2 regions of the Lysinibacillus telephonicus genome follow, and region 1 is predicted to be linked to the other one. Evidence: predicted binding sites of a transcription regulator. Region 1 holds the regulator's gene; the other holds the start of a gene.

Region 1 (16,090 bases):
TCATCAAATGCAGTACCAATTATTATTGGGGTACTCATAGTTATCGTTATCGCAAGCTTCCTATTTATGTTGAAAAGAAAGAAATAATATATTATGTTTGTTCTTATTATCATAAGTCAGATTTTAATGTATTTATGTTTTTCTTTTATTTTAGGAAGCTTTCTACTTTCTCTCGTTCCAAAAACCCATCGTCCTAACATTAATTTCCCGCAGAAGGGTCTTATTGCTGGAATAGCAGGAATTGCTATTTTCTCATTTTTTCCTGTACTAGAAATTATTTTGTATTTGGCTCCAAGAATCGGAGTCCTTGAAGCATTACAGTCAATACTTTTAACTTTCGAAGTAGGAAAAGCTTGGGTCTTCACTCTGATTATATCGATTATTTTATTAATTTTTGTTTGTTTATTCGATTATCAGCAGAAAGCAATCAATAGTTATATCGGCATTTTGTTTATTCTACTATTGATTTTGTCAATAGGCTGGACCAGCCATGCCAGCTCTATCGACCATGTGTGGGGTTTTATAAGTGATACTCTGCATTTAACAGCTGTTAGTGTTTGGGTGGGAATATTAATTGTCATCAGTTGGTTTTCAACAAATCATGTCAATTGGCTGAACTTCTTAAAATGGTTTACACCAGTAGCGATTGCTTGTTTCGGAAGTACTATAATCACTGGACTTATCTTAATGAATTTTGTTGTTCCTGAATATACAAACTCATGGTTGGTTCCATATGGACAAGCTTTATTAATAAAACATTTATTAATTATTCCCTTACTCCTTTATGCAGTGATTAATAGTATTTTTATTAAAAAGCGATTACACGATTCTACAGATTTTAATCCAAGACCGTGGGCTAAAATGGAAAGTATAATTATTCTTTTAATTTTTTCTGCTACGGCAGTATTAGGACAGGAATCGCCTCCTAAGGAATCAGGCGTTTTACCGGACAATGTTTCTAATTTATTTGATTTCATTTATAACGGGCAAGCTCAGCAGGAAATGACAGTACAGCTTGCATTAAACCCGACAAGCGCATCTTTTATTGCTTTAGCGATTTTATTCGCAATGTTAATGGTAATCTCGTTTTTAAAGAAAGCGCCTGCGATTATGTCTTTTTTAATGAGCGTTCTGCTCGTCGTTTGTGCTTATTTTTCATTAATGTTAAGCATTGTATAAATATAATTATTACAAACTTGCAATTCTTATTATAAGATGTCGCCTTAACATAAAGACCAACTCAAATTTCACTTGAGTTGGTCTTTATATGTATTTTAATTAATACTACTAAATTAATTCTTGCATGCTGCTATGGAAAATTTTGCTCATACAACAAAGCTTATGCGCAAATTGAATTAGAAGTACTTATAGATCTATTAAAATAGATTAAAAGCTCTTACTAGGATAAATAGTTGGATAGCTGCAAGGAGCGGAAAACCAAACGCAAATGAATTATGCTTTGTTTTATGACGGAATAGGTACATTCCTAACACACCACCACATGCTCCACCAAGAATTGCCAATGTAAATAACGACTTTTCTGAAATACGCCATTCATGTTTTTTTGCCCGCGATTTATCAATATACATGAAAATACATAGAATGATAGATACGACAACAATATAAGTTAATAACGCTAGTTCCATCGTGTCACCCCAATCCTTCACATATACAAAAAGACTGATAGGATTTCCTACCAGTCTTTATTATAATTAAGTATTTTGCGGCTGTCGCAAGCTTTCGCCGCAGAGATTTTGCGACTGTCGGCTTCGCCTTTCGGTGCAGAAATAATTTTGTGGCTGTCGCTTCGCTTTCGCCACAGAAATAATCATTTTCGCTTGGCGAAAATGATTATTTCGCTACTGCTTTTTTCGCTGCTTCTGCTAATTGTGCGAATGCTTGAGCGTCAGTTACAGCTAGGTCAGCTAACATTTTACGGTTAACTTCGATACCAGCTACTTTTAAACCGTGCATTAAACGGCTGTAAGAAAGTCCGTTCATACGAGCAGCAGCATTGATACGTGTAATCCATAATTTACGGAAATCACGTTTCTTTTGACGACGGTCACGGTATGCATATTGACCTGATTTCATTACTGCTTGGTTAGCAACTTTATATAATGTATGTTTTGAACCAAAATAACCTTTTGCTAATTTTAATACTTTTTTACGACGCTTGCGCGTTACTGTTCCGCCTTTTACGCGTGGCATACTAATTACCTCCTGCTAATTCTTTCGAATGTTTAATTGATTACAATCCGTATCTATTTTACTTAAAAATTATTTCATGTAAGTAAGTAAAGATTTGATGCGTTTGAAGTCACCTGAAGAAGCAACTTTTGCTTTACGTAAGTGACGTTTTTGTTTTGTAGATTTGTTTGCGAATAAGTGGCTTCCGTAAGCACGGTCAAATTTTAATTTTCCTTTGCCCGTTTTTTTGAAACGCTTCGCAGCGCCACGGTGAGTTTTCATTTTTGGCATTTCGAATTTCCTCCTAAACTATTCGTCTGTATTACTTTTTCTCGTTCTTTGGTTGAAGAACTAAGAACATGCTTCGGCCTTCCATCTTCGGTTTTTGTTCTACCGTAGATACTTCAGCACAAGCTTCAGCAAAACGATCTAACACGCGTTGACCAATTTCCTTATGTGTAATTGCACGACCTTTGAAACGTAAAGTACATTTCACTTTGTCGCCTTTTTCTAGGAATTTGATAGCATTGCGTAATTTCGTTTGAAAATCATGTTCATCAATTGTTGGGCTCAAACGAACCTCTTTCATATTAATGACTTTTTGATTTTTACGAATTTCACGATCTTTCTTTTGCTGTTCAAACTTAAACTTACCATAGTCCATGATACGTGCGACTGGTGGCTTAGCTTGAGGGGCCACAAGGACAAGATCCAAGTTTACACGAGCGGCAATTTCTAAAGCTTCATTACGAGATTTAACTCCAAGCTGATCACCGTTATGATCGATTAAACGAAGTTCACGTGCGCGAATGCCTTCGTTTACATACATGTCTTTGCTAATACGAATCCACCTCCAAGGTTGTGTCGCGAATACATGAGTTTTTCGCAAAAACGCCCGGTTGAACGGTACACTTCCTAAGTATGTCCATAAAAAAAGGACGGACATGTTAGAAGATGTCCGCCCGCTATATTTGCATACGCTTAAGTAGCGCTTAAATAATTCAACGTGTCATACCTGATAACAGCAAATGCGCGTCTTTACAGGTGAGAAGCGGGCAGCCTCTACTTCAACCACAAACTTGTATTCATAACCTAGTTAATATTATCATCAATAAAATAAGATGTCAACAATATTATTTGTATTTAATTTTTTATTAAATAAATTCTACTGTGGTAATTTCTCAAAAGAAGTTCTTAATACCCCGTCTTTTTTATAGACTGTTACACTAATTTTTTCACCATTATTTGAAGTAATTGTTGTTGTTCCTTCTTTTAAAGGTTTTAAAAGTGCAAATTGCAATTTTTGTGGGCTGCTAGGACGATAACGTATAGATATGTTGTTAGGTATATATGCTATTACTTTTACGATAGACGTATCTTCAATAATAATAGGTGCAGCAGTTGAAATATAATTTTCAAAGTATTGAGATAAAGTTAGCTTTCGTATATTGGAGTAACTTTCTTTGTTCTTCTGAAGTTTATCAATTAATAGAACAAGTTGAGAACGTGTTACATGCTTATTTATCCCATATTCATTTTCAGATAACCCCGAGAGCAAATTAAAATATTTTAAAGACATAATTTCTAAACCATGTTGTTTAAAAAGGATGTCACCGTAATTATATGTAAAAATATCTTTAAACTGCGGCGTCGGGTCTTCATGTGACTCAATTGCTAACAGCGGTACATTAAAAGCATTTACCAAAATTTTCGCCATCTGACTACGTGTTAAATAATCATTTACACCAAATTCATAATAATTATATCCACTAATTATGCCCTTACTATGCATTTCATCAATGTAGGGATAAAATTGATGTGTTTTCGGTACGTCCTTAAAGTTATCAAATTGTGAAACATTCTCGTAATCTAAGCCTGCAGCAATAGCAATCATTTTAGCAGCTTGACCACGAGTTACCTTTTCATTCGGATTAAAATAAGGTAGCGTGCTACTAATTGCTCCTTGCTCAATCATACTTTCTACTGCTGGATAAAAATTATCAGTCGGCTTAACATCCTTATAATGTACGCTTGCTTCTGCAGAATGTAGAGCAACTAATAAACTTAACCCTAATGCAACACTACAAATAATTTTTTTCATTTTTCTCACCCCCCTTTATTTTACCATTTCACGGCTTAGACGACCTTATAAAAAAACGCACCGACTTTTTGTCGATGCGTCATCTAAAATTATTTTGTTATTTCTGCTTTTATGTTGTTTAAGAACTCTTCAAACGCAACTGTTTCAGAGTCCTTAGAACCGTAACGACGAACGTTCACACTTGAATCTTCAACTTCTTTATCTCCAAGCACAAGCATGTAAGGGATTTTCTGCATTTGTGCTTCACGGATTTTATAGCCTAATTTTTCTTCACGATCATCCATGTCCACTCGGATTCCTGCTGCTTGAAGTTCTGCAACTACTTTTTGTGCATAGTCATAGTGAACTTCATTTGATACCGGAATAACTTGAACTTGAACAGGTGCTAACCAAGTTGGGAATGCCCCTTTATATTCTTCTATTAAGAATGCCACAAAGCGTTCCATTGTTGATACAACACCACGGTGAATAACGACTGGACGATGTTGCTTTCCATCTTCTCCAACGTAAGTTAAATCGAAGCGTTCTGGTTGTAAGAAGTCAAGTTGTACAGTTGATAATGTTTCATCCTTACCAATCGCTGTTTTTACTTGAACGTCTAATTTTGGTCCATAGAATGCAGCTTCGCCTTCAGCCTCATAATATTCCAAGCCAAGATCATCCATCGCTTCTTTTAACATACCTTGCGCTTTTTCCCACATTGCATCATCATCATAATACTTTTCTGTGTCTGCTGGGTCACGATAAGATAAACGGAATTTATATTCGTTTAAGTTAAAGTCTTTGTAGACATCAAGAATTAAATTAACAACACGCTTGAACTCATCCTTGATTTGATCTGGACGTACGAAAATATGTGCATCGTTTAAAGTCATCCCGCGTACACGTTGTAAACCAGATAAACCACCAGAACTTTCATAACGGTGTTGTGTTCCTAATTCAGCAATACGAATTGGAAGCTGACGATATGAGTGCATCGATGATTTGTATACCATCATATGATGAGGACAGTTCATTGGACGAAGCACTAATGTTTCGTTATCCATTTCCATTGGCGGGAACATGTCATCTTGGTAATGGCCCCAGTGTCCTGAAGTTTCATATAATTTTTTTGATCCTAGTACTGGTGTATAGACATGTTTGTAACCAAGACGTACTTCTTTATCAACGATATAGCGTTCGATGATACGACGGATTGTAGCACCATTTGGCAACCAAAGTGGTAACCCTTGACCAACTGTTTGAGATAGAGTAAATAGTTCTAACTCTTTACCAATTTTACGGTGGTCACGCTCCTTTGCTTCTTCTAGCATTTGAAGATGATGTTTTAAATCTTCTTTGTTAAAGAATGCTGTACCGTAAATGCGTTGAAGCATTTTGTTGTCCGAATTACCGCGCCAGTAAGCACCGGCTAAAGATAAAAGCTTGAACTCTTTTAACTTACCTGTTGATGGTACGTGAATTCCACGGCAAAGATCGAAAAATTCTCCTTGATAATAAATAGATACTTGTTCATTAGCAGGAATTGCTTCTAAAAGTTCTAATTTATATTCGTCGCCAACTTCTTCGTAAATTGCTTGCGCTTCATCACGGCTTACGTTTTTACGTTCAATTTCAAGATTTTCAGAAATGATTTTTTTCATTTCTTTCTCAATTTTCGGAAGGTCCTCAGCCGAAATTGGAGTTGGTGAATCGATATCATAATAGAAACCGCCTTCGATAACTGGACCGATTCCAAGTTTTACATCTGGGAATAGACGTTTTACTGCTTGCGCTGTTAAATGAGCTGTTGAGTGGCGTAAAATTTCAAGAGCTTCCTCAGATTTTGGTGTGATAATTTCTATTGCACCATCAACTTCAATAGGTGTTTTTAAATCGATAAGTGTACCGTTAATTTTACCAGCTAAAGCCTGTTTTTTAAGTCCTGGGCTAATCGAAGCTGCTATTTCTTCAGTTGATGTGCCGTGTGGAAATTCTTTTACTGCACCATCTGGAAAAGTTAATTTAATTACTTCTGACATGTTTAATTCTCCTTCTTTTTTATTTTATGGGTTGAACGTTTTTTGAAATTCGCACTTAAAATTTTAGAATTCGCACTTAAAAGTTAAAAAACCGCACATAACTTTCTAAAATTCGCACATAAATCTCAAAAAACCGCACATAACCCATTAAATCCCTAAAAATACAAACCCTCGAGAAAATAAAAAAGCCGTCCCTATAAAAGGGACGACGCATATGCTCGTGGTTCCACCCTTCTTCCTTCCGATAAAATGTTATCAGACGAAGCTCTAGGTCGGTTAACGCACCGGTAAACGTTAGCGGATTATTCCCCGCTAAGGCTCTGAGGTAGTAAAGATTGCGTCGTACTAGGAAACTTTCAGCCAAGGCTTCCCTCTCTATAAGTCGTCTCACAAACTTGTTGTCCTCTTCATAGCTTTTTATTTGGATTATTTACATTGAAAGTATACGCTCGATTATTACGAAATGCAACTAAATATCGACAGAATTTTTAAAAGTTAATGGCGTCGATTTTTCCCACCCATTTGAATAGGAGTGGTGATTGCTTTGATTCGTTCCATAATTCGAGCGGCTTTAACGACTTCTACATCCCCTCGTGAGCTTTGTGCTAAATGATGTTCCAATCCATCATAATCGAAATTTGAAGTAATAAATGTTGGAAGCTGCTCACTCATACGATAATGTAAAATCGTTCCTAATATTTCATCCCTCGTCCAGCTGGATAACGTTTCCGCTCCAATATCATCAAGCATTAACACTGGTGCACGTTTCACATAGTCAACTTTTTCATTTAATGATTGGTCATGAATTGAATTTTTCATTTCCCGTAAAAATTCAGGAACAAATACTACAACTGTTTGAATTTTTAAACTCGCTAATTCGTTAGCTATTGCTCCAAGCACGAAAGATTTACCGACTCCAAATTCTCCATATAGATAAAAACCTTTTGTTGGAAGCTCCCCGGTACTTTTATATTGTGCAATAAAATCAGCAGCTTTATTCGCAATATTTACCCGTGATGTGTTATCAATTTGCAAATCTTTTAAAGTAGCCCTAAGAACATCCTTTGGCATATGCATGCTTGATATCATGGACTCAATAACACGTCTTTCATCTTCTATAATTTTCTGCTGGCATTTTTCGTACTGCACATCAATCATATTTTGTGAAATATACAATTTCGGAACAAATCCTTTTAAGTAATTCGTGCATTGTTCAGTATTTCCACAGTTACAGCATTCAGTCGACTGACTAATATATTCATATAACTTTGGTAAACTTCGCTCAACCATTTCTAAATTTACTATTTGGTCGTTCTCAGCTAGAAATCTTTGCACAGCACCATTTTCTAAAATTTCTTGTCGAATGGAATTATACCGCTCCTGAAATGATGGAACTTTAATTGTTCTTTTTAATGAATTGTTAATCGGTTCGATTTTAGGTCACCTACCCGTCTTGTACACCAAGTTTTTTTAATATTTTTAGACGCTCTTGTTCAAAATCAATAGCTGTTGTTTCTTTTGATTGGGTACTCTCGTTTTTTTGTTCATTTCTTTTATAAAACCATTCAGGAACAATCTCTTTGCTAGCAGCATTTTTCTTTTTATAACTACTTGTTGATGTAGTAGTTTTTTGTTCGTTTTCATTTTTCCATTTTGTATACTTATCACGTTCTGTTCGAGCTAATTCCATAGCTTCTTTTGCGGTTTTTAAATTTTTACGCATCCAGTGGTCGGCTATTCTTTCGACATATTTTTGCGGAAGCTTCATATCAGTTGTAAGCATAACATATTCGAGAAGCACATTAACTACCCCTACAGGCATACCGTGTTTAACAACTAAATCTTCAGCAATTTGAACAGAGGATGGCAAAGGTTCCTTCCCATTATTTATATCTCGCAACACTTGAATCGGCGGAGTCGTTTCGAGATAATGCTGAAGCTCTTGTTCCTTAGAATTCTTTTCTTGAATAATTGGTGCATCGGTTTGTATAAATGTCTTTTGTAATTTGGGTGCATCCTTTGAAACAGTCAACTTATAATAGTCAGCAGCCGCCTTCTTTAAGCGCTCCTTTGAAATGTGAATATTATCATCTAATGCTAAAATGACAACCTTTTGCATGTCTAAAGGAGATAATTGATAGAGAAACGCAAGCTTTGCAATTACTTCCTTCACTTCTAATGTAATACTACTTGAAGGAATAAGCTGTTCTGATAGCCCTGACATTAGAAGATTAAAATCAAATTGTTCATAATAAAAAGGATATTCCTTATTTGACCTTTTTACGTCAGTATGAAAAAAGTCTTTTGGTACGTTTGTATGAACTGGCTTATAAACATCAATAAAGGATCTTGAAATTTCTTTATAGGCATCTTTATTTATTTGTTTTACAAAACGCTTTCGTAATTTTCGATAGGCTTGTTCGCCAATTTTTGAAAATAGAAACATTGATAATAATGGATCTTGGAAAAACGTATGCGCATCAAGTGGTCGATTTAATTCATAAATAAAGTGGCGGCTTTCTCCTTCATCTTTTCGCCACGTTCGAAGTAGACCGATTGCTTCAAGCGCTATACGTGCTTCGAATATTTTTCCAATCGGTGCATCTAATACGTTCATTAAGTGATAGTGGGTCATTGGGCTTGAATGTATGTCTTCTCCCTCAGCCCATAAAGTTAAATAAAGACTAATAGGCTCTGCCCCAGTTAACGGTTGATAAAACAGCGTTAATAGCTGACGTTCATTCGTTGAAAGGAAGTGAGGGAGACTAATTTCAAAATGATCCGCTGGCTGTATTTCCTTGTACAAATGAACCATTTTCATCCCTCCATCTGTTTATTTTTTAATATCCGTTTGACGATGAAGCAATTCTTTCAGCTCGGAAATAAACACATTAATATCTTTAAATTGTCTATAAACAGAGGCAAAACGAACGTAGGCAACTTCATCTTCTTTCGCAAGTCGATCCATTACCATTTCCCCAACATCCTCAGATCTTACTTCGGGGTTGCCGATTCTCCTTAAATCCTTTTCAATTGAAATAACTATTCCCTCTAATGTTTCTAATGATACTGGCCGTTTCTCACATGCTCGTATTAAACCGCGCAATACTTTTTCACGACTAAATTCTTCCCTCGAACCATCTTTCTTAACAACGATTAAAGGTGTTTCTTCTATTTTTTCAAAAGTTGTAAAACGAAAGCCGCATGATTCACATTCACGACGTCTTCGAATCTCTTTATTATCATCAACGGGTCTAGAATCTACGACACGTGTTCCATTAAATTGACAAGCTGGACATCTCATAAAAATTTTCTCCTGGTTCACTCTATTTGGTAATCTTATTATAACAAAACTAGTTCAACTAGAAAAACAGCACTTTATTGTTTATGCAAATCTACATTTTAATACAATTCGTGAAATAATGAAATTAGAAAAACACATCTCTTTCAAAATTTTTGTTTTTTCGGTCAAATAAAAAAAGGCAGGAGTAAAAACTCCTACCTGCATAACTCAAAATGATTAAGCTACTACTACTTCTAAAGCTTTCGCAACTTTTTTAGTTAAATCTACAACGCGTGCAGAATAACCCCATTCATTATCATACCATGCTAAAACTTTAACTTTTCTTGAACCCATAACCATTGTTAATGGTCCATCTACAGTTGATGAGTAAGTCGTTGTGTTATAGTCTGTTGAAACTAGTGGTTCAACTGTGAAGTTTAAAATGCCTTTCATGGATCCTTCTGCAGCTGCCTTGAATGCTGCATTTACTTCTTCAACAGTTACATCTTTTTTCAAGTCAACAACAAGGTCAACAAGAGATACGTTTGGTGTTGGTACACGTAAAGCCATTCCATGCAGCTTGCCTTTTAATTCAGGCAACACTAATGATAATGCTTTTGCAGCGCCTGTTGATGTTGGAATGATGCTTTCCGCACATGCACGGGCACGGCGTAAATCTTTATGTGGATTATCAATATTTTTTTGATCATTTGTATAGGCATGAACTGTTGTCATTAAACCATTTTCAATACCAAATGTATCATTTAAAACCTTCGCTACAGGTGCTAGACAGTTTGTAGTACAAGATGCATTTGAAATTACATCATGTTTTGAAACATCTAACAATTCATCATTAACTCCCATTACGATTGTGATATCCTCATTCTTACCTGGAGCAGTTAAGATAACCTTTTTAGCACCAGCCTCTAAATGCATCGCAGCTTTATCGCGTTCGTTAAATTTACCAGTAGCTTCAATTACGATATCTACACGCATTTGTTTCCACGGTAACTTTAAAGGATCACGTTCGCTAATAAGTTCGATGCGTTTCCCGTTCACAATTAAAGCGTTTTCTTCAACTTCAATTGTTCCTTCAAATTTCCCGTGATTTGTGTCATACTTTATTAAATGTGCTAACGTTTCTGCTGGGTAGCTTGCATTAATAGCAACAATACTTAAGTCTTCTTGAACGATTGCTTGGCGAAAAACCATACGGCCAATGCGGCCAAAACCGTTAATAGCAATAGAAACTGTCATTATATATATATCCTCCTGATAATTAGAGTTTAATTATGTCATCCATTCTCCCAAATAGTATAGCACATTTATTAAAAAGGTGAACACATTCTTTCGATAATAAAAAAGTTCTTATTTTCTGAAAATAAGAACTGTGTAAACCCCCTATTACTGACGCTGTACTTTCGTCACAAATAGGCTTGCCGGCGAGTTATGCCACGTCGTATGTCAAACAAATTATCCTCATCGAAAAGTAAAAAAACACCTCTACAAATATTATTTGTAGAGGTGGAGTTCTTTAATAAGTTACTTTCAAATGACATTCCACTTTTTTAGAATTTTCTCTAACTGCTCTTTTGTCTCTTCAATCGTACCGTTATTATAAATGACAGCATCAGCACCCTGTTCTTTTACTTTTAAAGGCAATTGTGAGCTGATTCGAGCTTTCGCTTCTTCTTCACTTAATTGATTTCTTTCCATTAAGCGTTTTAATTGTGTTTGTTCTGTTACCGTAACGACTAAAATCTTTTCAACAAAGTGCTGTAATTTGCTTTCAAATAATAATGGAATATCCATCACGACTGTTTTTTCACCATTTTCAAGGTACTCATCTCGCTGTCTAAGCATTTCTTGACGAATAGCGGGGTGAATAATTGCATTTAATGCTTTTCGTTTTTCTTCATCATGAAAAATAATGGATCCAACTTTTTGCCGATTCATTGCACCATCTTCAGTTAAAATGTCTTCCCCAAAGACAGCAACAATTTTTTTTAAAGTAGGTGTTCCAGGCTCAACAACGAGGCGAGCTACTAAATCCGCATCGACAATCGGTAATCCATGTTCCTTTAACATATTTGCAACTGTACTTTTTCCACTTGCAATACTCCCTGTTAACCCAATAATCACTTTTCATCCCACACCCTTTTAATGTTGACATTGTGGGCAATAGACCGAAGTCCGCCCGCCAATGACAAGCGATTTAGTAGAAGTTCCACATTGTGGACAGCTTTTTTTGCCGTACATTTTTAAACGATGCTGCATGCCGCCAGCTTCCCCGTTAATGTTTCGATAATCAGAAATTGTTGAGCCTCCCATTTCAATACTTTGCTGCAAAATATTGCGGATTACTTCAAACAATTCTATTTTACGTTTTTTACTAATACGACTTACCTTTCTTGCAGGATGAATCCCCATTTTAAATAAAGATTCCGTTGCATAAATATTGCCGCATCCTGAGATTACTTGACCATCCATAATAACTTCTTTAATCGCCTTATTGCGATATTTTGGAAGCTCGCATTTTTCAATAAAATACTGACAAGCTGCATCATCAAATGGTTCTGGCGCCATTTGCAAAAGTGGAGGATGCTCGTTTTCGTTCGAAATGAATCGCATTTCTCCAAAACGGCGAATGTCGGCATAAATAAGAAGTTCCCCAGATTTTAAGTAAAAAATAGCATGGATATGCTTGCGAAATTTCTCTTCAGTTATTTCATTTATTTTTGTTACAACAAACCATGCCCCCGTCATTCCTAAATGATTGACAAAAAGAAAATGTTCTTCGTCCTTTTTTAAATAAAAATAAATGTATTTTGCTCGACGGTTAATTTTATCGATAGTCATTCCTTGAAATACTTCTTCAAAAAGATTCGGTTCGATATTTTTTATAATACATTGCTTTCCTTCCGACCATGAACTATAAATCGTTTTTGAAAGCTCCACTTTTTCAATTGTTTTTCCTTCTACCGCAGGCACTAAAGCCCGAACAACACCTTCTACTTCCGGTAATTCAGGCATATTTCCACTTCCTTATTTCGCGTCGTACCATGTGCTGCCATAAGAAAAATCTACTTTTAATGGAACCGCTAGTTCAATTGCGTGCTCCATTACTTCAGGTACGATTCGTTCTAAAATTTCAATTTCCTCTTTTGGTGCTTCAAAAATTAATTCATCATGAACTTGCAATAATAATTTAGATTTTAAACCTTCTTCTTTCAATCGTGCATCCATATCAATCATAGCCTTTTTAATAATGTCAGCTGCACTTCCTTGAATCGGTGTATTCATTGCTGTTCGTTCTGCAAAGCTGCGCAAATTGAAGTTTCTGCTAGTAATATCAGGCAAATAGCGGCGGCGATTTAGAATGGTAGTAACATAGCCTTTTAGCTTCGCTTCTTGGACGATATTGTCCATATAATCTTTTACACCAGGGAAGCTTTGCAAGTATTTATCAATGAATTCTGATGCTTCTTTTCGAGTAATATCTAAACTTTGTGATAAACCATAATCACTAATGCCGTACACAATGCCGAAGTTTACAGCTTTAGCAGCTCGACGCATATTGGATGTTACTTCTTCTGCTGGAACATGGAATACATCCATCGCTGTACGAGTATGAATATCCATTCCTTGCTTAAATGCATCAACTAGATTTTCATCCTGTGACATATGTGCTAAAACACGCAATTCGATTTGTGAATAATCTGCTGCAAATAATACCCAATCTTTTTCTGAAGGTACGAATGCTTGTCTTATTTTACGTCCTTCCTCCAAGCGAATCGGGATGTTTTGCAAGTTCGGGTCAGTAGAACTTAGACGTCCTGTAGCTGTAAGTGCTTGTTGGAATCTTGTATGAACCTTGCTATCCTCACTATGAACTTCTTTAATTAGCCCTTCAATATAAGTTGATTGCAGCTTTGCCAGCTGTCGATAGTCTAAAATATATTTGACAATCGTATGTTCAGATTGTAGTTTTTCTAGCACGTCTGCTGCAGTTGAATAACCCGTTTTTGTCTTCTTAACAACAGGAAGGCCTAATTTTTCAAATAAAATTACACCCAACTGCTTTGGTGAATTAATGTTGAAATTTTCCCCTGCTAGTTCGTAAATTTCTTTTTCAAGTGCAGAAATTTTTTGTTCCAGCTCTTCACCCATTTGTTTAAGTGTCGAAATATTAACCTTTATACCTTCACTTTCCATAGAGCCTAGAATAGAGGCAAGTGGAAGTTCTAAATCGTGATATAAATTAAATTGTTCATTTTCTTTTAATTTAACTTCCAGTACAGGCTGCAATGACCAAATAGCAAACGCTTTGCGGCAAACGTGCTCTGCTAATACATGTATTTCAGGCACTGTCCATTTTGCACCTTTTCCGTAAATTGTTTCATTAGCTTGTACATCTGTATAACCAAATTCCTTCGATAATGTTGCAACATCATCACCAGAAATTGCGGGATTAGCGATATATGATGCAAGCAGCATATCAAAAACAACCCCGTGCAAATTAATATCAATCCTTTTTAATATGGCTTGTGCTGCTTTGCTGTCAGACATGTACTTTTTCTTCGTTTCGTCTTCTAGCCATTTCTTTATCGCTTCATTTTGATGCATTGCTTCGAATGGAACGAAAAATGTTTTAGCTCCATCTGTAAAGCCAAAGCCTAAAATTTGGCATGAATGATAATGCTCATTTTCAAGCTCAACATGAACAGCCATTACGTCTTGAAGCATATCCTCTGTTACGTTTTCGGTAATATCAAATTTAAGCTCAGCTGTTTCCTTTTCCTCCATTTGAAAATCGCTTTTTTCAATTAACGATTTAAAAGAAAGCTCTTGCCAAACATTTAATAGTTCTTCTTCATTTGGACCAGGATAATTTAAATCATCTAATGAAATTTCAATTGGAGCTTCTGTGAATATCGTAGCAAGCTTTTTCGATAATTTCGCTTGCTCTTCATTATCGAGTAGCTTTTCCTTCATCTTTGATTGCTTCATATCAGCAATTTGTTCGTATAAAGCCTCAACTGAACCATATTCTTTTAATAATTTAATAGCTGTTTTTTCACCAATTCCAGGAACTCCAGGGATATTATCAGAAGTATCCCCCATTAATCCTTTCATATCGATAATTTGAAGTGGAGTGAGTCCATATTTTTCTTCGATATGGGCTGGCGTATATTTTTCGATATCCGTCATACCTTTGCGAGTAATATAAACTGTAACCTGTTCTGTTGCTAATTGCGTTAAGTCTTTATCACCAGAAACAACAATTACGTCCATGTCTTTTGCAGATGCTTCTTTTGCAAGCGTTCCTATAATATCATCAGCCTCGTAAAGCTCTTTTTCGTATCGCTTAATTTGATAAGCATCGATTAGCTTTCTCAAATATGGGAATTGCTCAGATAGTTCGGGCGGCGTTTTCTGTCTTCCGCCCTTATACTCTTCAAAGGACTCATGACGGAATGTTGTTTTTCCTGCATCAAAAGCAACGAGCATTTTTGTAGGCTTCTCTTCCTCTAAAATTTTTTGAAGCATTGTCGTAAACCCATATACTGCATTCGTATGAATTCCACTATCATTTGTTAATAGCGGCAATGCAAAAAATGCACGGTATGCTAAGCTATTCCCATCTAGTAATAATAACTTTTCTTTCCCCATTCAGTAGCACTCCTTTATCGGACTATTATGTAATTAAATTTTATTCTTTTACTGACACTAAAAAATTTTTATCCCTTATCAGTGTAACCTATTTCTGTTCTACTTTATCTTGAAATGAGTTTTAATTCCATTATAAAACACGTATTGATTCGAATACGATCAATACGTGTTTTTTTGTTGAAAAATATTAGCTATGAACTTTAGTAGTTTTACTGTCTGATTGTCTTGGATAAAAAATTTCCTCATAAATAACAGTTAATAAAAATGCATTCATAAAGGCGAATACTAAATAAAGCGGCATTCCACCTAGCTCATACCCCATTAATGATCGCCAAAATACTTCAACTAGCCCTACTTGTGCAAAATAAAAAATCATCCCTATTCCAACTTGCCAAATTGGACGCTTGTCTTTCCTTTTGTCGAATTTAAAAACCTTTTTAAAGCTATATCGAACATCTTTTGCTATGAAAAATGTTAAAGCAAACATGATGATAAACAATACTGGTAAGTGATAAATTTCAATTTTCATCCAAGAGTATGGTGTTGGACTATATAATGCCGTAATCGAACAAGCCATAATAAATGCTAAAAGGAAATTTAGAATCCATCTATTTAAAATATTCAACAGCCATTCCTCTCTTTCTATTAATTAATTATCCCACGACTAACTTGTCCTATTTCGGACTCGTGTTTGAGGCCGCTTGTATGCAATGTACTAGATAATCTTTCTTTCCCAATTCTACTGCGAGATTTACATGATTATCTGGAGCCTTCTCTTCATTCAACGCCGTTTGACCACAACTAAAATCCTATGGAGCTTTC
Region 2 (16,090 bases), 490 kb from region 1:
CTGCAAGAACATGGCATAACGTAACAAACATTGGTAATATACCACTAAAACTCTACACGATATATGCTCCACCTAATCATCCATTCGGAACTGTGCATTCTACAAAAGCAGATGCAATTGAAGCTGAACATTAAAGTTAATAAGTTAAAATGACCGTCTTATCCAATTGTGGAGGATGGTCTTTTTTATTTGATAATCTTTTATTAGAATTCCCACAAAATAGTAAACACTAAAAAATGTATTTTGGTATAATAATTCCCAGGAGGTGAATTTAAAATGAATGAAATTAATTGGTTAGCAGCTGATCTAGTACCAGGGAAAATTATTCAATTAAGTATGTTTCCAAACATTCCAGATAATGATGAAACAATCTCGCATAAAGTAATAGAATCATCTTTAATTGAGACAAGAAGTGGATTATTAATTACTATTAAACTTGAGAATACTGACACTAAGGAAATTTATACTTATGTTTACCCTGATGTTGTAAAAGTAGAAATGCCTAGCAATTTTAAGTATTATCTTTATTCTATTGATCGTTCTAAGTTACCTGAATTTAAAACAAAAAAAGTCAGGGAACTCCTAGAGGATAATAAAAATACTGATGATTACGATTTTTATAGAAATGGTCCAACTTTCATCAGTCGTATATTAATTATTAAATAGTAAGTAAAAAACCGCCTATTCACATTTAATGTCGACGGCGGTTTTTTATTTTGTGATTTTTGGGTTGAGCTACATAAAAATATAAACTAGTTATTCACTTTTATTGTTACGCTAGATTTTTTTAGGTACAATTTATTAAACTACTAAATTTTACTATTCAGTTAAAAAATTCACTTTGGGGGATGCTAGATGGAAGATTCTGTAAACATTTTACACATTCCAGATGATATAGGATACTGGCTTGTTAGAGCGGATGGAGGGAAATATTATGATGATTTTCTTATAAATAATTTTATTGCAGTATCAGATAATGAAATAACCTTGGAAGCTATCAAAAGTAGAGATTCCGACAGTATAGCAGGTACTACTATAGAACATTATAAGGCACTTTATAGTGAAATATTTAAGGGATGGAGCTCTCAACAAATCTCACATGGAGCTAGTAGAACAAATAAATTTGTAAATGAAATGAAAATTGGCGATATAATTCTAGTTCCTTCAAAAAAGTCGACTCATTTTATTATAGGAATCATTACTAGTGAAGTATACGAGATACCAAAAGAAAAACTAGAATCAAAAATTGAAGTTCAGTATGCAGTTACTCCTTATTTAAAACGGAGAAGTGTACAGTGGATAAAGGAAGTACCTAGAAATGAAATATCAGAAAAACTTTATTGGATTTTATCTGCTCATCAAACAATTTTTGATTTAAAAGAGCAAAAGGAATATATAAATCAACTATTATCACCAATTTATATACAAGAAGGTTTTTGTCACGGCACCCTGAAGATTTCTAAAAAAGAAGGACTTAATCAAAATGAATGGTATGATTTATATTCTGTCATTAAAAATCACACAGATAATAAGGAAGAAGTTATAATCAAATCAAATGTACAAAGTCCTGGTCTTATTGAATTGGTTACAGCTAATCCGATTACCACAATTGCAATTATGATTGCTTTAAGTGGTGCAATATTCGGGGAAATTAGCATAGGTGGTATTAAATTACAAGGTATATTACCTTTTTACCAATCTTTCAGAAAAGGTGAAGTGGACATCAAAAAAGCTAAAAAAGAATTAGAAATCATGGAATTAGATAGAAAAGCGAAAGAAATAGGAAATGATCGGGCGCAATTTGAGTTAGATAAAGAAAAAAGCCAATGGGAAAAAGAGACAACAAAAAAAGAAGCCGAACTGGTCAGAGAACGACTTCAAATTAGTAATTTCGATGCAGGAAAGGTAATTCGATCCGAAACGCAAATGGATAGTGTAGACGTTTCGGATGAGGGTGAATCCTGAGAAATAAAATCGTGAATACTAATAAAAACACGAAAAAATAAACAAATTCAAATGGAACAATTAACGAAATCCCCTTAGTAAGAAGGTAAACAACAGACATTAGCAACATGTAACCGTATATTACCTGAACAAATTTCATAATAGTTCCAACCCTTTCCTTTGATTACATTTATCATCGCATTTTATTTTACATTTTTCAAGAAATAAAAGTCCTATTCCATACTAATATATGTACCGTTAGCGATATGATTAATATCATTTGACCATTTTTATTTATTTCAACTACTTCCTTCCATTAATACTCAATCCGTATACGAGAGCTTTCCTAATATGGGACCAGGTATTCACACTAATGTGAGCCTGGTCTCTTCATATTCTGCGGTTGCTATATAATTATCAGCAAAACCAAATAACTCGTCATCGGCATATTTCATAAATGGCAGCATCGGTTTCCAATTAATCACAGAATTTTTTACTAACTGTTGTAATTCTTCATTATTAACTGTACATAAAAGGTCTATATTATCCATACCTTCTTTAAATCGCTCTTTTAATAACAATGTCCTTTGCGGATGTGTGACAAAGTAAGGCTTACTCCACATCGACAAATCTTCATTCAATAGATAAACACCTTCGATATGAGCCCATAAGTAGACTTTCATATTTTTTTACCCTTATTCAACTTCTGAAATAGTTAGTATATCTAAAAAGTGAATTTTATGTATCTGATGCATTTGGTCCTTAATGTGAATGAGTTTTGTATTGCCATCCATTTTAGTAACTATACCTTTTAATGGCCTTTCTTGTTTATAGATTGTGAATACTTTTATACTTCCTTGTTCCAGAGCTTCGGATAGTATGTATGCAATTTCCTCTAATTCAAATTCATCTCGCGGTAAATGTTTCTGTTCTTTGGATTTTTTTGTAGATCCAGGTTTTTTAAGAGGATTAATAGTATTACTCATTATGAAAATCTCCTTTCAATTTACAAAAGAATGTTGTTTTTCTTCAATATGAATATGAATAATCCCGTTACCATTAATAAAAAACTCTGCACTATCGATTGAGGATTTCATGAAATTAGAAATGATATAACTTATTTCCATTTCTGTGATTGCCCGTACAGCATTTGATATACTTGCATGCTTTATTGGACCAGAAACAGAATAGATGATAAAAGTATCTTGATTTTGAAAAGCTTGAATTTGTGAAGATGGAGGTAATGTGCTTCTTACTAGTTCAACTCTATCAATATTTTCTTTGGTAACATCCTTAAATTCCAAAATGATATCCCCTTCCTAAAAAAGTGAATGCTTGTTCTTTTTCTGTTATAAATATAGAACAAATGTTCTTATTTGTAAATATTTTTATATTGTAAAAATGGAAAAATAAAAAGCCACTCATTTTTAGAAATTAAATGAGTGGCTTTCTTCAATTATAAATAGCACCTACCCGAAGTTTTGAAATAATTTGGTATAAATATTGTTGTACCCCACTAGTACCCCAAAAGTACCCCAATTGAGCAGTAATCAATCGGGGAAAATCGTGCTTATTTAAATTGTATATTCGTACTATAAGTTAATACTTAAGCTTAAGATAAATAACTTGGAATATTGATATATGTGTATTTTCAATGATTATAGTTCAAAATATAAAAACATATTAATTTTTTTGCTAATTTATATCAAAGGTATTAAATAAAAACATATAATTCATTGGAATTCGCCAATGTTCGTGCTACGATAAACCTACTAGAAGAAATTGGTGGTAAGTAGAAACATTTTTGGTAGTAAAGAAGGTGACAGCATGAGAAAAATATATTTAGTTGGTTTCATGGGATGCGGCAAAAGTGTAATCGGACGTCGATTAAGCTTTTTTTTAAAAATGCCATATTACGATATGGATCATGAAATTGTTCGACAACAAGGAATGTCGATACCGGAAATATTTGAAAAATTCGGTGAACCATATTTTAGAGCGCTGGAAACAGAGTTTCTGCGTAATTTTCGAAATGAGGCATGCATCATCTCGACAGGCGGCGGTGTATCGATGAATGAAGAGAATCGTAAAATTATGCGTCGTACGGGATTAGTGTTTTTTTTAGATGCGACGTTTGAAGATATTTATACTCGAATTAAAAATGATAAAAATCGCCCTATTGTTCAACGTTCTACTAAAGAGGAGTTAGAACAGTTGTTTCATTCAAGAAGGAAGTTTTACCGAGCAGCAGGTCATATTCGAGTATTAACAGAAGGGCGTCCAATTAGACAAATAGTTGAATATATTGCTTTTCAAGTAAATCGACTAAAAGGCGAACAATCTGTTAGATAAAAGTTTTATCATTCGTGTATAGGTTAATTTTAAAAAAAGATTGCCTTTTCATTATGTTCAATGTTAGGATATGGCTAAGAGCAGACTTATTTGTACATTGAATTTTGAATCATGAGCGGATGATTGTACGGGGAGAGAACGTGAAAAGCGTCGCCGAAGGAGCAAGTAGTAAACCACTATGAATCTCTCAGGCAAAAAGACTCGTACAGGACGCATCTCTGGAGAGTGCTGTAATTATTACTTCATCAAGCTGATTGAAGTGTCGTTTTATAATTTACAGCCACCAAAGGGGAAAGCCGATTTTCGATGTTGCGTATTATAACAAATGAATCGGTGTAACTTTCAGGTGCAAGGACAGAGGATTCCTCAAATTTGAGGGATTCTTCTGTCCTTTTTTATGTCTTAGTTATGAATTACTGAGTCAGAGATCCCTTGCTTTTTGATTTCAGTAATGCACTTGTATGAATGACAATGTTTAATTAAGAAGATTTGCTTTAAAGGAGGAGTATGTGTTGGGTACTGAATTAAAACGAACGCCTTTATTTGAAGAATATGCAAAATATGGAGGCAAAACGATTGATTTTGGTGGTTGGGAATTACCTGTTCAATTTTCTTCCATTAAAGAAGAACATGATGCAGTTCGCCACCGTGCAGGGCTTTTTGACGTATCACATATGGGTGAAATTTTTGTAACAGGCAGTGATTCATTACAATACTTACAAAAGCTATTAACAAATGACATTTCTAAAATTGCCATTGGTGGTGCGCAGTATAACGCAATGTGCTATGAAAATGGTGGAGTTGTAGATGATCTTCTTGTTTATTATCTTAAAGAAAATCATTACCTCCTATGCGTAAATGCAGCAAATATTGAAAAAGACTTTGAATGGATGAAAACCCATATTGAAGGCGATGTTACCGTAACTAATAAATCAAACGAATTCGCTCAAATTGCACTGCAAGGTCCACTTTCTGAAGAAGTTCTTCAAACCTTAACAGAATTTAATTTATCGCAATTGAAATACTTTAGATTCGAACAAGATGTTCCAGTTGCAGGTCAATCTGTATTAGTTTCACGTACTGGTTATACGGGTGAGGATGGTTTTGAAATTTACGGTGAGCCTTCCGCAATTATTGTTATCTGGACAAAAATTCTTGAGGCAGGGAAAGAAAAAGGTGTTGTCCCAGCTGGGTTGGGAGCCCGTGATACACTGAGATTTGAAGCATGTCTTCCACTATATGGCCAAGAATTATCAAAGGATATCTCGCCGCTTGAAGCTGGCATTGGCTTTGCTGTGAAATTACAAAAAGAGAGCGATTTTATTGGTAAGGCAGCATTAATTTCTCAAAAAGAAAGTGGCTTACCTCGACAATTAGTTGGTGTCGAAATGGTCGATAAAGGTATACCTCGACATGGCTATAAAGTATATAAAGATGGTGTTGAAATAGGAGAAATCACAACTGGTACACAATCACCATTAACAAAACGCAACATTGGTTTAGCTCTAATTGATTCAAAATTCAAAGAATTAGGTACAGAAGTAGAAGTTGAAATTCGCAATAAAAAAATAAAAGCCTTGACAGTAGCAACACCTTTTTATAAACGTTCAAAATAAACCGGGAAAGAGGGTTACTAAGAAATGAAACATCGTTATCTTCCTATGACGGAACAAGACAAAAAAGAAATGCTTGCCACGATTGGTGTTGAAAGCGTTGATGAATTATTTTCAGATATTCCTGAAAGTGTACGATTTAACGGCTTGTATAATATTAAAGAAGCAAAATCTGAATCGAGCTTATTAAAAGAATTAAAACAGCTTGCTGCGAAAAATCAAGATACAGAAGCAAATGTATCCTTTTTAGGAGCAGGTGTTTACAACCATTATAGACCTGTTATTGTTGATCATGTCATTTCTCGCTCAGAGTTTTATACAGCTTACACGCCTTATCAACCTGAAATTTCCCAAGGTGAGCTGCAAGCAATTTTTGAATTCCAAACAATGATTGCGGAGTTAACAGGAATGGATTTAGCGAACTCTTCGATGTATGATGGCGGTACTTCATTAGCTGAAGCTGGAATGCTCGCAGCAGGTCACACTCGTCGGAAAAAAATCTTTGTTTCTGAAGCAATTCATCCGGAATATAGAGATGTTGTTGCAACGTATGCTTATGGACAATCAATTGAAATTATCCAAATACCGACAAAAGATGGCGCCACAGACATTGAGGCTTTGAAAAATTTGGTGGATGACGAGACTGCGGCTGTAATGGTGCAATATCCAAACTTCTTCGGTCAAATTGAGGATTTAAAAGCAATCGCGGATGTCACTCATGAAGCAAAAGGGTTATTCATTGTTTCTGCTAACCCGTTAGCACTTGGCATTTTAACTCCCCCTGGAAAATTAGGTGCTGATATAACAGTAGGGGACGCACAAGTATTTGGTATACCGGAAAGCTTCGGGGGACCATATTGCGGATATTTCGCCACTACAACAAAATTAATGCGCAAAGTTCCTGGACGTTTAGTTGGGGAGACAGTCGACCAAGAGGGACGCCGTGGATATGTATTAACTTTACAAGCACGTGAACAGCATATTCGCCGTGAAAAGGCGACTTCTAATATTTGTTCAAACCAAGCATTATTAGCTCTTGCTGCATCGGTTGCAATGACTGCATTAGGGAAACAGGGAATTCAAGAGATGGCAAAGCAAAACATCGTAAAAACACGTTATGCAAAAAATGCTTTTGAAACAGCTGGTTTTGTTATTCCGTTCCAAGGTGCACATTTTAACGAAATCGTAGTAAAAACAAATAAATCTGTAACTGAAATAAATAAAAGATTGCTAGAAAAAGGGATTATTGGTGGGTTTGATTTAGGACGACTATATCCTGAACTTGAAAACCATGCATTAATCGCTGTAACAGAGTTACGCACTAGAGAAGAAATTGACGCATTCGTTGCAGAAATGGGGGCTTACAATGCATAACGAAAACCAATCACTCATTTTCGAATTATCAAAAGAAGGTCGTGTAGGATATAGTTTACCGGATTTAGATGTACCGGATTTTGATTTATCTGAACTATTGCCAGAAGGGTATGTACGTGAAGAAGCGGCACAACTTCCGGAAGTTGCAGAACTAGATATTATGCGTCATTATACTGCGTTGTCTCGTCGTAATCATGGAGTTGATTCAGGCTTTTATCCTCTAGGTTCATGTACGATGAAATACAATCCAAAAATTAATGAAGCGGCTGCTCGACTTTCTGGATTTGCAAACATCCATCCGTTGCAGGATGAATCTACTGTTCAAGGTGCGATGGAGCTTCTTTACGACTTGCAAACTTCTTTAGTTGAAATTACTGGAATGGATGAAGTAACACTTCAGCCTGCTGCTGGAGCCCATGGGGAATGGACGGCATTAATGATGATTCGTGCCTTCCACGAAGCAAATGGCGAAGGTCACCGTAATAAAGTTATCGTTCCTGACTCTGCTCACGGTACAAACCCCGCATCAGCTACTGTAGCCGGATTTGAAACGATTACAGTTAAATCAAATGATGATGGTTTAGTAGACTTAGAGGATTTGCGTCGTGTTGTAGGTGAAGATACAGCTGCGTTAATGTTAACAAACCCAAATACTTTAGGTTTATTTGAAGAAAATATTTTAGAAATGGCCGAGATTATTCATGGGGTAGGCGGAAAGCTTTACTATGACGGAGCAAATTTAAATGCGGTAATGTCAAAAGCTCGTCCAGGTGATATGGGCTTTGACTGTGTCCACTTAAATTTACACAAAACGTTTACGGGTCCTCATGGTGGCGGTGGCCCAGGTTCTGGTCCTGTAGGGGTAAAAGCGGATTTAATTCCATTCTTGCCGAAGCCGGTATTAGTGAAAAAAGAAGATGGCACATTCCACTTTGATTATAATCGCCCACAATCAATTGGTCGTGTAAAACCTTATTACGGAAATTTTGGAATCAATGTTCGTGCATACACATATATTCGTTCAATGGGTCCAGACGGTTTAAAAGCAGTTACTGAATATGCTGTTTTAAATGCAAATTATATGATGCGCCGCCTGGAACCATATTATGATCTTCCATATAACCGTCATTGTAAGCATGAATTTGTATTGTCAGGCCGCCGTCAAAAGAAACTCGGCGTTCGTACATTAGATATTGCAAAACGTCTATTAGACTTTGGCTATCATCCACCAACAATCTACTTCCCTCTGAATGTAGAAGAAGGAATGATGATTGAGCCGACGGAAACAGAATCGAAAGAAACGCTGGATGCCTTCTGTGACGCAATGATTCAAATTGCAAAAGAAGCTGAAGAAAATCCTTCAATCGTTCAAGACGCTCCTCATACAACCGTTGTAAGCCGTTTAGATGAAACTCGTGCAGCCCGTACACCGGTATTGCGTTATAAAAAAGAAGAATCGTTAGTATAAAGCAAAAAGAATCTATGGGCGTAAACCATGGATTCTTTTTTTAAAAAAATATTCGAATAATAAAAAATAATTTTATAAAACGATATAATTTTTATTTAAAGTAAAGAAGTATTATAATGAAAACTTAAAAATATAATAGGAAACTAAAATTTTTATATATGAGTTTCTACTATAGTATAGTAAAAAAGGATAATACAAAACTATAAAAAAAGTCCTTAAGTTGCTAAATAAAAATAACTTAAGGAACTTTTTTATGATTGTTAGGACTAAGGTAGTGTTTTAAAAAAACAATAAATGATAATTATTTTCTTACCTAACTTTATCTGTTTTGCCTATACAGACTATAGTAAGAAAATATTTCATCAACTTATGCTTTTGTTTTTATTTTACCTGTCCAAGTTTTGAATCCGCCTTGTAATTGGTAAAGCTGATTGTAGCCTTTTTTCTTTAGGAAAAGTGCAGCACGTGCGCTGCGCCCTGAATTTTGGCAGTATAAATATACTGGCAAATCAGGTCGAATTTCTTTATAGCGTTGGCGGAGCTGTGTGGAAGGAATGTTGCGTGCTCCTAAAATATGCCCTGCTTCAAATTCTTTTACTTCTCGGACATCGATTAGTTGGGCTTTTCGGTACCCTTGAATAAATTGATCTTGAGTTAAATTTGACACTGCTTTTTTAAGTCGCAGCGTATTTACTAGAATGTATACGATAATAACTCCTAGTATAATCGCAATTGTAATAAGTACAGACGACATTGCATATTTCTCCTTTCATTCTACGTATTCCATTATAAAAGAGAAAGTAGCGATAGTCCAATCAGTTTGATAAAATGATATTCAGTGTGAGGAGATGAGATCATGAAATCAAAATGGTATTTTATTAATTCTGGACCGTGCAGTCCTTCTTATAATATGGCGCTGGATGAAGCGTTGCTTGATTTACATAGTGCAGGTGAAATTCCACCTGTTATACGTTTTTATGAGTGGAATCCAGCAACACTATCAATAGGTTATTTCCAAAGTGCTGAAAAAGATGTGAACATTCAAGCGATAAAGGAACAAAATCTCGGCTTTGTTCGACGACCTACTGGTGGACGAGCAGTGTTGCATGAAAGTGAATTAACTTATAGCATCATCGTATCGGAACAATATCCAAATATGCCAGCAACAGTGACAGAGGCTTATCGAGTATTGAGTGAAGGTTTACTAATCGGGTTTCAAAATCTAGGTCTGAATGCGTATTTTAGCATTCCAGATACGGAAGAAAAGCTTGCTGATTTAAAGAAACCAAAAAGCGCAGTTTGCTTTGATGCTCCTAGCTGGTATGAACTCGTTGTGGAGGGGAAAAAGGTAGCTGGTAGTGCCCAAACACGTCAAAAAGGTGTTATTTTACAGCATGGTGCGATTTTGCTTGATCTTGATGAAGATAAACTATTATCAGTTTTTAATTTTTCATCAGCAGAAGCAAAAGAGAGAATGCGAAAAAAATTGCCGGAAAAAGCAGTTGCAATAAATCAATTAACTGACCGTCAAATTACAATTCCACAATGTGTAGATAGCTTTAAAGCTGGATTTGAAAAAGCGCTGGATATTGAATTAGTACCGTATGAATTAACAGAAAAACAACAACAATATGTGAAAATGCTAGAAGAAACAAAATATTTAAATGATGAATGGAATTTTAGAAAATAGTAATAAGAACGTTTGTTTCTTTTGTTCGAAAAAATTTTTTAAATTGTAGAAAGCTAGTAACCAAGCTATTTGGAGTAAATTTAAAAAAAATCAACCCTTGCATTGATAATTTTTATGAGGTAATCTTTTCTAGTGAATATAAGAAAACAACATCTAGTACTATTTATATTACTGATACACAATATGTTGTGTGTGTCGGTAGAATGAATAGTACTAGGTGTTATCAAAGAATAATATTAGCAAGGGAGGCTGGCAGATGGTAATGGCTAGCGGAACACAAACAACCATCCTCATAGAACAGCTTAATCAAGATATTGAAAAATTTCCTCAAGTACATCCAGTTACACCTGATATGCATATCACACATAAAGGTGTTTCCAGATTAGTAATGATTGACCGATATTCATTTAAGGATACGGAAAAGAAAACATTAAAGCCTGGAGATTTTGTTGTACTAACAATTAAGGAAGATCCAAAATTTCCTGCTCGAGGCTTAGGATTTATTCAATCAATTGATATGGAAGCAAAAAAAGCGGAAATTTTAATTGAAGAAGAATACCGCCATGTATTAGAAAATCCAACAGAACAAGAAACAGGTGTTATTGTTCGTTCCTTAGATGTAATCGAAAAACCTCTTGAAGTTTTTTATGAGCAAATTGCAAAACGCAACGCTTTTGGATTGGCTGCTGTTGAAGAAACAGAAGAAAATAGACAAAAGTGGTTTAATAAATTTTATGAACAACTCGTATCTTTAAAATTTATTCCAGCTGGACGTGTACTTTATGGAGCAGGTTCCCAAACAGATGTAACGTTCTTTAACTGTTACGTAATGCCATTTGTACCTGACAGTCGTGAGGGCATTAGTGATCATCGTAAGCAAGTAATGGAAATTATGAGCCGCGGTGGTGGTGTTGGTACGAATGGTTCAACGCTGCGTCCTCGAAACACACTTGCGCGTGGTGTTAATGGAAAATCAAGTGGTTCTGTATCGTGGCTTGATGATATTGCTAAGCTAACACATCTTGTAGAGCAAGGTGGAAGCCGCCGTGGAGCACAAATGATCATGTTGGCTGACTGGCATCCCGATATTGTAGAATTCATTATTTCAAAGATGCAAAACCCGCGTATTCTTCGTTATTTAATCGAGAATACAAACGATGAGTCAATTATTCGACTAGCTCAAGAAAAGTTAAAATTTAAGCCTTTAACAACTCAAGAAGAAGCAATGTATCAAGGCATTGTAAATTATAAAAACATACCTGGACTAGGTGGCTTTAACGAAGCAATTATTAAAGAAGCTGAATCAAAACTTCGTGACGGCGGGACATATAGCGTCCATAATCCAGAGTTCTTAACTGGTGCCAATATTTCCGTAACATTAACAAAGGAATTTATGGCAGCAGTAGAAAATGATGAAGACTATGAATTGCGTTTCCCAGATGTTGCAAACTATACTCCTGAAGAAATGGCTATTTACAACGAAAAATGGCATGAAGTAGGGGATGTACGAGAATGGGAAGCAATGGGCTATAGAGTCCGTACGTATCGCAAAATTAAAGCAAAAGAATTATGGAACCTAATTAATGTATGTGCAACTTATGCAGCTGAACCAGGTATTTTCTTTATCGACAATGCAAACGATATGACAAATGCTCGTGCATATGGACAAAAAGTAGTTGCTACAAACCCATGTGGTGAACAGCCGCTTGCACCATTCTCAGTTTGTAACTTAGCTGCAGTGAATTTAGCTCAATTTGCAGAGAAGGATACGAAGACAATCAACTTCGATGCTCTTCGTGAAACGGTACGCATTGGAGTTCGTATGCAGGATAACGTAATTAATGCAACTCCATATTTCTTAGAAGAAAACCGTAAACAAGCTTTAGGCGAGCGTCGTGTTGGTCTTGGTGTAATGGGACTAGCGGATTTACTAATATATTGCGAAAAAGAATATGGATCAGAAGAAGGAAATATTCTTGTTGATAAAATCTTTGAAACAATTGCTGTAACAGCATATGAAGCATCAATTGAACTTGGAAAAGAACGAGGCAGCTTCCCATTCCTTCAAGGCGAAACAGAAGAAGAAACAAGACGTCTTCGTAAAGCCTTCATTAATACAGGTTACATGAAAAAGATGCCTGAACATGTTCGTCTCGGTGTTCTAGAAAATGGTATCCGTAATTCACATCTATTAACAGTTGCACCAACTGGATCAACTGGAACAATGGTAGGTGTTGCAACAGGTCTTGAACCATATTTCTCATTCACATATTACCGCTCAGGCCGCCTTGGTAAATTTATCGAGGTGAAAGCAGAAATTGTACAGGAGTATTTAAATGCCCATCCAGAAGCGGATGAAAACAATTTACCGCACTGGTTCATCTCTTCAATGGAATTAACGCCAGAGGCACACGCGGATGTACAATGTGTAATACAACGTTGGGTAGATTCATCGATTTCTAAAACGGTAAACGCACCAAAAGGCTACACTGTAGAACAAGTACAACAAGTATATGAGCGTCTATATAAAGGTGGAGCAAAAGGTGGTACGGTTTACGTAGATGGAAGCCGTGACTCTCAAGTATTAACATTAAAAGCTGAATCTTCCCATGATGAGCAATTAGCATTTGATGAAGTGTTAGAAGATAAAGTTAATGAAAAGCAACCAGTAGTGTTGGTGGATACAATTGCACCGCTTACAACAACAAATGTTACAATTGGCTCAGAAGTAGGGAATACTTGCCCAGTTTGCCGACAAGGTACAGTTGAAGAATTAGGCGGCTGTAATACTTGTACAAGCTGTGGAGCTCAGTTAAAATGCGGATTATAAGAAATGCAATGCGTAAGCATATTGGTTAATCCCGACAAGAGCTTGAATGCACAGGTTGCGAAGCTTATTGGCTTTCGACCGAGAGCCAAGTAGCGTTCGCAAGCATAAAAAGTTATAAAGTTTCCAATTATAAAAACGGCAATCTGCATAATAGATTGCCGTTTCAGGTTGTTGACAAAAGACCTTCAGAATGGGCTTATTCTGAAGGTCTTTTGTAATTTTAATAGATTATTGGGTATTTAACCGACTTATTTGGGGTAAAAACACTCTTCGAGTATTATATTTTAGGCCATTTCTGAAGCTTGCCACGTCCAATTAGCAAGCTTTTTTAAATTCATGGCAGCAAAAGTAAGCATCGCCTGCATAGACAATTTTTTAATTCCACGTAGGGTTGTCCATCGCATACCATGCTTTTCTTTTGCATCTGCAAAGACACGTTCAATCGTTTCTTTACGTCTAGCATATATTTGTTTGATATCACTTTGATGACGAAGATGATCCGCTTCCTCTACATGATGTGCCCAAATATGACGTTCAATGATTTTTCTGTGATCCTTACTACTTGTACATTGAGTAAGTAAAGGACAGTTTACACACTGAGTAGGGTTTGATTTATATTGGCGTTTCCCATCTTTAGTCGTTGTCGCATATTTAAGGACTTGCCCTTCCGGGCAAAGATAGCAATCATAATACTCATCATAGACATATTCATGTTTGCGTAAAAATCCATCCTTTGTTTTTGGTCGTGTATAAGGAAGTGCTGGTTGAATATCATGTTCAAATAAGAATTTAGTAATCGCAGGTGTTTTATAAGCAGCATCGGCAGCAACAGCAAGTGGCTTTTTCACTTTTTCCATTACCTTTTCAACAAGTGGTTGAAGCATATGACTATCATGAACATTACCAGGTGTCACAATTGATCCGAGTATAAATCCATAGCGGTCAGCTGCCGCATGAAATGAGTAAGCAAACTGCTTAGTTCGTTCATCTTTTACATAGTAGCCACTTTCAGGGTCTGTCGTACTTTCTTTAATTTCCTTTATCTCTTCTTTTTCAAATTTATCTGGTGGGAATGGTTTCTTCCCATGATCAATCCGATCTTGATTCAATTCTTCTTGAAGTTTAGCTTCATATGCCCGAGTCTCTTTACGTACCATCTTCTTCTCGAATTTACGTTTATTCGCACTCGCTTTAACATGCGTTGAATCGATGAAAACATGGTCAGCACTTAGTAATCCTTTATCAGCAATTTCTTTAAGTATTCGATAGAAAATCTGTTCAAAGATATCTGTGTCTTGAAAACGACGTTCATAGTTTTTACCGAAGGTTGAAAAGTGTGGTACTTCTGAATGGAAGCCAAATCCTAAAAACCATCGATACGCCATATTCGTTTCGATTTCTTTTATTGTTTGACGCATTGAACGGATTCCAAATACATATTGAACAAATGTCATTTTGATTAATACGACTGGGTCAACACTCGGGCGACCTAATTTAGAATACAGCGGTTCTACTAGTGGATAGATGAAAGAAAAATCAATGGCTGATTCAAGCTTTCTAACAAGATGGTCTTTTGGTACAAGTTCTTCAATCGTAATCATCTCAATTTGATCGCGTTCATTTATTTGATTTTTCGACATCATTTCCATTCACCTCAACGTATATTTAGAAGTAGTTGATTGTAGTGTAGGCGGCGACTCCTGCGGGAAAAGCGTGACGGCCGATACCCCGCAGGAGCGTAGCGACGAGGAGGATTGGCCCACGCCCGCGGAAAGCGTCCGCCGAAACGGAAATCAACTAACTTATTCAAAAAGGGTTATTAATTTTATTTTAAAAGAAAAAAGACTGTAGGCAAACTCGAATTTTCGAGTTTGTCTACAGTCTGAAACGGCAATCTGCATAATAGATTGCCGTTTTTTGATTTTAAGAAAAGAAGTAATCATAAATATTTTTTGCAATGAGAACAGAAGTCATGATTATAAATAGCATTCTGACGAATTTAGTCCCTCTATTTAAGGCAAATTTTGTTCCAAAGAATGCACCAGCAATCATGGAAACCCCCATAATTAAACCGTATGTAAAAACAACTTCTCCTAAAATTAAGAACATAATGAGTGCAGCAATATTACTCATAAAGTTTAGTACTTTTGCATTCCCAGCAGACTGCAAAAAATCAAATCCCATTATTAAAAAAATAAAAATAATAAATGATCCTGTACCAGGACCGAAAAACCCATCATAAAAGCCTAGTAGCACCAATCCACCAAAAAACAGAATGCCCCGTTTCCAATTCAATGGTTTTCGTTCTTCGAGTTTTCCCCAATCCTTATTGACTAAAGTATAAATTAAAACAGCAATTAACATGACAATGATTAAAGGGGTTAGTAATTCCGAATCCATTAAATGAACAGTCCAAGCACCCAACATAGAAAAAGCAAATACGAAAGGTAAAACGGGTCCTAATAGTTTCATATCGATTTTTCCAGCTTTTAAAAATGTCAGAGAACTTGTTAAATTACCCATTGATGCTGCAAGTTTATTTGTTGCTATAGCTGCTGAAGGGGGAAGACCGACAGATAAAAGAGCAGGTAAAGTAATTAAACCTCCGCCTCCCACTGTGGCATTAATGAAGGACCCGACAAAACCGAAAAATACTAGTAAAAAAACTTTAAAAATATCAAGTTCCATATGTTGAAAGACTCCTAGATTGTTATTATGGCAATATTATCGGAATTGTCGGAGAATGTAAATGTTTACTGGTAAAATAATTGAAAAAGTATGGAAGTTCTAAATATAAAATGTCCATCTAAAAGAGGTTT

The links. The regulator NrdR, encoded in region 1, represses ribonucleotide reductase genes. The targets are predictions, from matches to a motif close to AACACNATATATNGTGTT.
Region 2: the regulator NrdR is predicted to act here: its motif matches at 10,617-10,634, upstream of MKY04_RS12445 (vitamin B12-dependent ribonucleotide reductase).

What each region holds. Positions count from the first base shown of each region.
Region 1 is NZ_CP155468.1:3,101,989-3,118,078, forward strand. It holds gene MKY04_RS14965 (copper resistance CopC family protein) at 1-87, shown strand, start outside; gene MKY04_RS14970 (copper resistance D family protein) at 94-1,179, shown strand; gene MKY04_RS14975 (DUF1294 domain-containing protein) at 1,377-1,646, opposite strand; gene rplT (50S ribosomal protein L20) at 1,852-2,211, opposite strand; gene rpmI (50S ribosomal protein L35) at 2,281-2,481, opposite strand; gene infC (translation initiation factor IF-3) at 2,513-3,019, opposite strand; gene MKY04_RS14995 (S-layer homology domain-containing protein) at 3,356-4,291, opposite strand; gene thrS (threonine--tRNA ligase) at 4,381-6,312, opposite strand; gene dnaI (primosomal protein DnaI) at 6,808-7,746, opposite strand; gene MKY04_RS15010 (replication initiation and membrane attachment family protein) at 7,757-9,127, opposite strand; gene nrdR (transcriptional regulator NrdR) at 9,146-9,616, opposite strand; gene MKY04_RS15020 (glyceraldehyde-3-phosphate dehydrogenase) at 9,833-10,852, opposite strand; gene coaE (dephospho-CoA kinase) at 11,144-11,737, opposite strand; gene mutM (bifunctional DNA-formamidopyrimidine glycosylase/DNA-(apurinic or apyrimidinic site) lyase) at 11,756-12,628, opposite strand; gene polA (DNA polymerase I) at 12,641-15,268, opposite strand; gene MKY04_RS15040 (DNA polymerase I) at 15,456-15,893, opposite strand.
Region 2 is NZ_CP155468.1:2,609,968-2,626,057, reverse strand. It holds gene MKY04_RS12505 (cupin domain-containing protein) at 1-134, shown strand, start outside; gene MKY04_RS12500 (hypothetical protein) at 277-666, shown strand; gene MKY04_RS12495 (hypothetical protein) at 856-1,965, shown strand; gene MKY04_RS12490 (hypothetical protein) at 2,310-2,627, opposite strand; gene MKY04_RS12485 (YolD-like family protein) at 2,640-2,930, opposite strand; gene MKY04_RS12480 (DUF1827 family protein) at 2,946-3,248, opposite strand; gene MKY04_RS12475 (shikimate kinase) at 3,772-4,296, shown strand; glycine riboswitch at 4,416-4,509, shown strand; gene gcvT (glycine cleavage system aminomethyltransferase GcvT) at 4,809-5,912, shown strand; gene gcvPA (aminomethyl-transferring glycine dehydrogenase subunit GcvPA) at 5,937-7,283, shown strand; gene gcvPB (aminomethyl-transferring glycine dehydrogenase subunit GcvPB) at 7,276-8,751, shown strand; gene MKY04_RS12455 (rhodanese-like domain-containing protein) at 9,119-9,505, opposite strand; gene MKY04_RS12450 (lipoate--protein ligase family protein) at 9,608-10,441, shown strand; gene MKY04_RS12445 (vitamin B12-dependent ribonucleotide reductase) at 10,698-13,271, shown strand; gene MKY04_RS12440 (IS1182 family transposase) at 13,556-14,914, opposite strand; gene MKY04_RS12435 (TSUP family transporter) at 15,195-15,959, opposite strand.